2 regions of the Hahella sp. CR1 genome follow, and region 1 is predicted to be linked to the other one. Evidence: riboswitches for the same ligand, from Rfam matches in the RefSeq annotation. Region 1 holds a riboswitch; the other holds the start of a gene.
What was found. A riboswitch is a leader RNA that binds a small molecule or an ion and turns the genes downstream of it on or off. The one in region 1 is predicted to bind thiamine pyrophosphate.
Positions count from the first base shown of each region.

Region 2: it holds a riboswitch for thiamine pyrophosphate, as region 1 does, so the genes downstream of both, thiB (thiamine ABC transporter substrate binding subunit) here and thiC (phosphomethylpyrimidine synthase ThiC) in region 1, are expected to answer to the same signal.

Region 1 is NZ_JAPELK010000001.1:299,544-303,970, forward strand. Features, by position in the region: gene thiO (glycine oxidase ThiO) at 1-503, opposite strand, end outside; gene thiC (phosphomethylpyrimidine synthase ThiC) at 493-2,424, opposite strand; TPP riboswitch at 2,534-2,638, opposite strand; gene ONV78_RS01375 (DUF4105 domain-containing protein) at 2,721-4,427, opposite strand, start outside.
Region 2 is NZ_JAPELK010000007.1:199,793-204,219, reverse strand. Features, by position in the region: gene ONV78_RS18305 (thiamine/thiamine pyrophosphate ABC transporter permease ThiP) at 1-1,264, opposite strand, end outside; gene thiB (thiamine ABC transporter substrate binding subunit) at 1,325-2,341, opposite strand; TPP riboswitch at 2,394-2,532, opposite strand; gene ONV78_RS18295 (GNAT family protein) at 2,650-3,210, shown strand; gene ONV78_RS18290 (phosphotransferase) at 3,275-4,099, shown strand; gene ONV78_RS18285 (hypothetical protein) at 4,154-4,427, shown strand, end outside.

The DNA.
Region 1 (4,427 bases):
AGCAGCGCGTTGAGCAACAGGCGACTGTTGACGTCAGCTTCCGAAGGCAGGTAAAGGCCCTGCTCAAAATGATCCGCCAGCCCCGGCTCCAACCTGGCGACGCCCTCTCGATCCAGCCATTGCAAGGCTTCGTCGGCTGGAAGTTTGGCGTTGAGGTCACGCTGAAACTGCGCTAGCTCCGCCTTATCCAGCGGGTGCGCCACCACCACCGAGCCCGCCTGACGATAGCTGGCCGACATGCCGGTCTGACGTTCCAGCTCGGCGATCCATCGGGGCCAGATATCCAGGCTGCGCATGCCCATGTGGTACACCTCTGGCTCTGCGGACACCAGCTCGCTCAAAGGAGAAATCATGCCCGCCGCGGTCCAGCAGGCGCCGCTAGGCCGCTCGAAGTCTCCAGCGTCAAACAGAGTGACCTCATGGTTCATCAGCGCCAGCCGCCAGGCGCACAAGCGCCCGAGCAGACCGCCGCCAGCGATGCCGATACGCAGCTTAGATTTCATGATACAGACGCCGCCCCGCGTCTTTGTACTTCTGCGACATCTCCTGCATGCCCTGCTCCGCTTCCTGCTGCGACGCGCCCTCAGCCTGCGCACCCTCAGCCTGCGCCTTCTCCGCCTCCAGTTTGGCGGAATAATCGCGTACATCCTGAGTGATTTTCATGGAGCAGAATTTGGGTCCGCACATGGAGCAGAAGTGCGCCAGCTTGTGACCTTCTTTGGGCAGGGTTTCGTCGTGATACGCGCGGGCGGTGTCCGGGTCCAGGGCGATATTGAACTGATCTTCCCAGCGGAATTCGAAACGCGCCTTGGACATGGCGTTATCCCGCAGCTGCGACCCCGGGTGGCCTTTCGCCAGGTCCGCCGCATGGGCGGCGATCTTGTAAGCGATCAGCCCTTGTTTGACGTCGTCCTTGTTGGGCAGCCCCAGATGCTCTTTGGGAGTCACGTAACACAACATGGCGCAACCGTACCAGCCGATCATGGCGGCGCCGATGCCGGAGCTGAAATGGTCGTAGCCTGGGGAAATATCCGTGATCAGCGGCCCCAGCGTGTAGAAGGGCGCTTCTTTGCAGTGCTTGAGCTGCTCTTCCATGTTTTCCTTGATCATGTGCATGGGCACATGGCCAGGGCCCTCAATGATGGTCTGCACGTCGTGCTTCCAGGCGATCTCGGTGAGTTCGCCCAATGTGCGCAGCTCACTGAATTGCGCCTCGTCATTGGCGTCGGCGATACAGCCGGGACGCAGTCCGTCTCCCAGCGAAAAGCTGACGTCATAGGCTTTCATGATCTCGCAGATTTCCTCGAAATGGGTGTAGAGGAAATTTTCCTTGTGATGCGCCAGACACCACTTCGCCATGATGGAGCCGCCGCGCGAGACGATGCCGGTCAGACGCTTGGCGGTCATGGGCACATAACGCAACAGCACGCCGGCGTGAATGGTGAAGTAATCCACCCCCTGCTCCGCCTGCTCAATCAGGGTGTCGCGGAACACTTCCCAGTTGAGGTCTTCGGCGACGCCGTCGACTTTCTCCAGCGCCTGATAAATCGGCACTGTGCCGATAGGAACCGGGCTGTTGCGGATGATCCACTCGCGGGTTTCGTGAATATTTTTACCCGTGGATAAATCCATCACCGTATCCGCGCCCCAACGGGTCGCCCACACCAGCTTCTCCACTTCTTCTTCGATGGAAGACGTTACCGCGGAATTACCGATATTGGCGTTTACTTTCACATGAAAATTGCGGCCGATGATCATCGGCTCCGCTTCCGGGTGATTGATGTTACAGGGAATCACCGCCCGTCCCGCCGCCACTTCCTGACGTACGAACTCCGGGGTGATGTAACGGGGCGTGTTGGCGCCAAAGTTCATGCCGGGATGCTGGCTGCGCATGGCGTTCTCGATTTCCGCCTGCTCCAGAGCCAGATTTTCACGGATGGCGATGTATTCCATCTCCGGCGTAATAATGCCTTTACGGGCGTAATGCAGCTGGCTGACGTTGCCCCCGGCGCGCGCCTTACGGGGAGCGTGACGATGCTCGAAACGCAGATTGTCCAGGGACAGATTTTGCTCCCGGCTTTTGGCGTAAAACGAAGACGAGCCGTGAAGATGTTCCGTGTCGCCGCGCTCATTGATCCAGGCCTCGCGCATGCGTGGCAAACCGCGTCGCACATCGATCTCGACAGCGGGGTCCGTGTAGGGGCCGGAAGTATCATATACCCGCAGCGGTGGGTTCTGTTCCGTAGCGCCATCCTGCAAGGGCGTCGGCGTCAGCGTGATTTCGCGCATCGCCACCCGGATGTCGGGACGACTGCCTTCAGCATAGATTTTTTGGGAAGCGGGAAACGGTTGCGTGGACAGCGCATCCACCTGCGCCGACTCACTGAGTTTGCTGATTTTATTGATATCGATTGTGCCGCCCACAGTACTCTCCTATTTGGTTGTATGGGGTAGCACCAGGGAGGAGAGAGGGCATCAACGTCTTGGTCTGCAATCGGGCCCGCGTCACAATGATGGAGCGCCGCTAAGAACTTTTGATGAACTACTTGTTTCCTACGCTGGTACTAACCAGATCAGGTTCTACGGGCCCCACTGTTGTGGTCTCAGCCTGTTACTCCAGGCACCCCGACAAGATGTGCCGATTAGTTTAGGCTTGGTGGCGGGTGGATGGCAAGTGGGCGTGACTCAACACGCGTTAGGGAGAGAAGTCGTTCCATCGACTAAAAATAATATTTAAATACGGCTTCTACGCCATCACTGGTGTAAGAACCGTTCCAACGCCGCTCATAGTCAAGAATGATTGCATAGTCATCGCCAATGAACTTTGACTGCTTCAGATTGAAAGAGTGGTAGGCCTCGCCTGAGTCAAGCTGATTCCATACTGTCTGATAAGAGATGATGGATTTCATGTCGTAGACTTCATTGATGATCATTCCTGCTTCTGGATCCAGGTATAAATAAGAAGTTCCATCTCCAAACCCGTATCCGCCCATCGCAAGAAAGTAAACACTCATATCTCTGTCTAAGGCAAAGGTCATTCCGAGACCTCCGCTGATATTGGCTGCGCTATGTCGACGTATATGTTCGTCATAATGCTGCTCCAGCCCAACTTCCAGGCGGCCAGACAGGCCTCCCGTGAAGCTATCCCAAGGGATCAAGGATGAGACTGAGTATAACTGAAACCTATCCAGTTTAACTTTCCCGTCTTCAGGTGAGACCAGGAAAGAAAGATCGCCGAGCTTAAGTTCATTTTCACTGAAAAATTGCCGATTATCGTCTTCGATGCCATGAGATGCAGGCAAAAAGCCTACTCTAATGAATGCCTCATCATCGATTAACGCTAAACCGCTATACAACTGGCTGTCCTTTGGCGTTTTTACAGGGTTCTTATATTCCGAAATATCTATTTCGTAGACTTCCTCTTGCCTCGCTTTTCTCTGCTCCACTTTATCCGATAGATTACGCCAAGAGCGCGCATCAATTAGGTCTGTTTCATGCAGGTAATCAGTGTAATAACCAGCAAGCTGAAGCATAAGAAAATCTTGCTCTGGGTTATCCGAATCAGGAAGGTCATTAATTTCATTATGCTCAACTGACTTCTTGACGCTATCGGCCACGCTACGAGGAAGACTTTCCTCCAGCATGCGAATTTTCCATCTGTTTGACGGTAATACCGAAACGTGGTCAATAATTCCCGCCTGATGCGCCTGCTTCACTACATCAAGCGGCGTCATCCATAGGCCATCCATGTTCAATACGCTGGGATCAATAAAAGAAACCATAAAACTGGTTAGCGTTGCGCAGTTATAGTCGTGAAAAAAGTAATCCAATTTTGTCTGCTTTAATTCCCATATGTGGTACTGAATTAATTTCCTTTGGAACTCAGTTGAATCCAGGCGATATTCCCAGACATTTCTCTGTTCACGCCTGAGATACTGATCCAGCTTGTCAGAGTATGGCGTCAGCGCAAAATAACCAGGTTTACCCACCACCAGGCTATCAAACATTATTTTAGGAACGTTAACGCCTTTCACTTCGGTAAAAAAGGAAACGCCATGCTCGACTATGCGTCCTTCATCATTCTTTCCGGAAATCTTTAGCAATATATGTCCCATCATACTCGATGGCTGCGACAGATTTTCAGATGAATAGACCAGATCTATATCATCAATTGGAGCGCGACTAATATATTCTTTCAGGTCAGAACAATTTTCTAAATTAGCAGTATCTATCGACAGTTTCTCGCCAAGCCAATAGTAGCGAGCAGGAAAGCGGCATATTGCCTGATTATTTACCGAGCTATTCAATAAATAGTTTATGGTAAGTACAAGCTCGTTCTTAGGATTAAAGTCTGATCCGGACAGTATAAAAGAATTATCATTAACTTTCGTATTGCCATCTTGAAAGTGAATCAGCGACTTCCAGGC
Region 2 (4,427 bases), on a different contig from region 1:
AGTTCAATAGCGCGGGCTTCAGTTGCGATGCGGCGAAAGGAACGGTGATCAGCCCATTAATCGCCGCCACCAGCCAGATGCCCCAATGATCCAGGTCCAGGTGCGGCAATAGCAACACGAACAGTCCAACGGACAGCACCATAGCGGGCACCGCCAGGGAATGCGAGGTGAGCCAGTCCAGCCACAGCGCGGCGGGGGATTGTTGCATACGAGCGCGGCGATAGGGGCGCAGGGCGCTGTAGGCGAGGCTGATCGACAACACCGTCGAAACGACGCCCAGGCCAAGTGTGAACAGTAAGGGACGGCTTAGAGAACGCCAGAATTCCATATCCACGCCGCTATGGATTACCCGCGGCGTCAGCGCCAGCAGCGGCGCCAATAAAAACAGCCAGCCGCAGGCGTAGAGCAGGCGATACGCCAACTGTTCAAGACGCGTCGCCGGCGGACGCAGTTGCGCTGGCGCTGAGGCGGGACTGAGCCAGGACACTTTGCCGCAGAACGACACCAGCAGAAACGCGGAGCCGGCGATCAACAATTGTACCCAGGCCAGCGCCAGGGCTTCAGAGATATTGAAGTCGTATTTCAACGCCTGATAAATAGCCACTTCCAGGGTGGTGGCCTTGGGACCTCCGCCCAGCGCGAGCACTACGGCGAAGCTGTTGAAGCAAATGACGAAGATAAAACCCAGCAATAGCCAGGTAGCGCTGTGCGCCGCCGCCCATTCCAGGCGCCAGAAACGCTGCGCGCGGGTGAATTTGAGCTGGCGCGCCAGACGCCAGCTGGCGTCGGGAATGGACTGCAGACGCAAATACAGGGTGCGCACCGCAAAGGGTAGATTAAGGTAGATATGCGCGATCAGGATGCCGCTCAGGCCATACAGGTTCCAGTCGTCTCCCAATAATGGACTGAGACTGCCGGAGCGACCCAGCAGACTGATAATGCCGGTGATGACGATCAGCGTCGGCATCACGAAACAGAGCACGCACAGACTGAGAAACGCGCGCTTGTGCGTGCTGTCCTTGAGATAACTGAGCGCCAACGCCATCGGCCAGGCCAGGACGACCGACAACGCAGCGCTCAACGTCGCCTGCAACAGAGTGAAGCGCAGGATGGCGAGAAAGTAGGGATCGCTGAAATAGCTCCAGTCGAACTCGCTGCGATTGAACCCAATCAGGCCGCCGAAGGCCAGGGCCGTCGCGGCGGCGACCAAACCCAGGGCGGGCCAGCCGGCCCATTTGCCTGAGGTGAATGCGCTCAGCTTCATCAAAGTACAACCTGCATGGAAAAGCCGACCAGTTAAGACAACAAATAGAGATGGCGGCGCTTATTGAGCGACGGCGCTGCGCCATTCCTTGATCCATGTTTTACGGTTCGCCGCGATGTACTCCGGCGTTAACTCAATGGGCTTGGGCTGAATCAGCGTATCGAAAGCGCTGGGCAGTTTGACTCCCTTACGGACCGGCAGCATCCAGTTGGTCACCGGGATAACTTCCTGCGCTTCCTGAGAAATCAGAAATTCAAGGAAGCGATTGGCCAGCGCCTTCTTCTCGCTATTCGCCGCGATGGCGGCGACTTCCACTTGCATCACATGGCCTTCGCTGAACAGCGCCGCCTTGTATTGCGATTTGTCCTCCGCCACCTGGTGATAGGAGGGAGACGTGCTGTAGCTGAGTACGTAATCCGCGTCGCCTTCCAGGAACATACTGTAGGCTTCCCACCAGCCTTTGGTGACGGTGACGGTATGTTGCGCCAACTGTTTCCAGGCGTTTTCCGCCTGATCGCCATATGCGCTCTTCATCCACATCATCATGCCCTGTCCCGGCGTGCTGGTGCGCGGGTCCTGATAAATCACCGAGGCGGATGAGTTCACCAGCTCTTGCAGAGATTGCGCCGGTTGCTTGATTTTCTGGCTGTCGTAGATGAATGAGAAATAGCCGTAATCGAAAGGTACGAAGTCTTTATCGCTCCATTTCAGCACTGGCGTCAGGGAGTCGAAGGAGACCGAGTGCGGCTGCACCAGACCTTCTTTGCGGGTTTCTTCTATCAATCCGGTGTCCAGACCCAGCACCACATCCGCTTTGGCGTTCTTGCCTTCGATGCGCAGCCGGTTGAGAATGCTGACCCCGTCTTCCAGGGCGACGAATTTAAGATCGCACTGACAGGCGGCTTCGAAGCTTTTTTCCAGCGCGGGACCGGGTCCCCATTCGCTGATGAAGGAGTCGTAGGTGTAGACCGTCAGCTCTTCCGCCGCGCTGGCGCAGGTGGCGAAGGTCGCGATAGACGCGGCGATAAGCGTACGGGCGACGCGAGATACGGATGCAGTGTGAAACAGGTTGTACATGGAGGCTCCTCTAAACAGCGAGGCGCGGAAGCGGCGGCTTGATCCAGAAAGTGGATTAGCCGGCCTCATTTCCTACGCCAGCATTAACTGGATCAGGTTCTACGGGTACACTCTCAGCCTGACTGGCGCGCATTCATGCGCAATGGCGCGTCGAATAAACGCAGTGGAGTCAGGCGCCCCGATGAGACTGCCCGGATTCTAACCAAAAGCGATGGGACAATCTACGCGGACGCAGGATATTTTGCAGTGAGGAAACTCTGTCTGCGCTGGCGTAATGCGAGTAAACCTTAACAAGGAGTCAAGACAGGATGGCGTTTACAAAGATGGAAACCGAGCGTTTAACGCTGCGGGTGGTGAGTCCGGAAGACGGTCCGGCGCTCAACCAGACAATCATAGAATCTCTGGATCAGCTACAACCCTGGCTGGACTGGATGACGCCGCCGCCGAGCGTGGAGGAGACCGCCCGCTGGTGTCGGCAGGCATACGCTCGCTATCTGCTGGAGGAAGAAGTGAATCTGATGCTGCTGCGCAAGGAAGATGGCGCGTTGGCGGGAGTGTGCGGTTTGCGTAAGGCCAGCGCCGCTTTGCGTCATCATGAGGTGGGCTATTGGGGCTCGGCGCGCCTGCAAGGCGCCGGTTATATGACGGAGGGCGTAAAGGCGTTGGCGGAGTACGCGTTGCTTGAGTTGGCCGCCAGCCGGGTTTATCTGACCACGGACGAACGCAATCTCAGCAGTCGCAAACTGGCGGAGCGCGCAGGATTTCAGCTTGAAGGCGTGTTGCGCAACGAGCGCATGGATAACCAGGGACAGTTTCGTAACACCTGCGTGTACGCGAGAATTGCGGCGGGAAACTGGACTACCCATTAACCTGTCGCCTCTATAAACCTTTTACACCCATAAACCTTTCACACCCTTAAATAATGAGCACGGCATGAGCGATACCCCACAGTCACAAGAGCCCACACAACGCCCGTTTGTTGCGGAGCGGCTGCGGGCGGCTGACGCCTTTCTGGGGGCGAGGATGGACTGGCGACTCATGCTGGCGTCGGGTCACAGCAATATGTTGTTTCGAGCGCAAGGTCCGCAAGGCGATTTGGTGCTGCGTATCAACGCCAGCTCGTTACGCGCCTTTGGCGTTGACCGGCGACTTGAGGCGGATGTGCTGCGACTGATCCAGGGCGCTCGCTGGGCGCCGCGAGTGCTCTGTAACGCGTGGCGGGAAGGTTGGCTGTTGATGATGCATCATGGCGCCAGCCTGACCGAAGCCGGTGGTCAGGACGTCGCCTCGCAACAGACCGTCGAGCAGTTACTGGCGTTCGTCGCAGATCTGCAGCGCATCACGGAAAGTCCTGCATTCGATTATCAGGCCCTGATAGCGCTCTATCGACGTCGTCTTCAGGAGCGCGCCGCTGCGGCCGCGCATCAGGCTTGTCTGCAGCAACTGGAAGATGCGTTTTCCGCTATCCCCAACGATACAATGGCGCTGACCCACCATGATCTGCACTCAGGCAACCTGTGTCTGGATCAAGGACAGCTGATCGTGCTGGACTGGGAATATGCCGGCTTGGGCTGGCCCTGGCTGGACATGGCCTCGCTCCTGCAACACCACGACCTGGAAGCGGATGACCTATACGCCTTGCCCGTTTGCGCCAACTTGAGCGCAAAGGAAATCGAAAAACGACTGCATCTTGCCGCGCATATCAATCAACTCCTGGAACAACTTTGGTTTGCAGTGAGAGAAGAACAAACCGGGTGATTGATACTATTCTTTTGGAGTCTCGCCAAAGCAAACCGACCCACAGACTAAGACATGCCCAACAGCAAATACGGACACGTATTGTTCGATAGCCTGAATAGACTTAAGCGCATCAATTGGCTGGTGTCAGGTGATCCTGAAAGTCATGCGCAATGGATAGCCGAGTACTTGCGACGGGTTGCGGTGATGTCGAATGAGCTTGGACTGGATTTATCCTCGCCATTTTTTAAGCCGGTGAAAATTTTAGTGATAAGCGGCGATCAATCTGCTGATGCGATGGTGGAGTTCATGGCGATAGCGGAAGATGCTGACCTTGTTAAAAATGCTT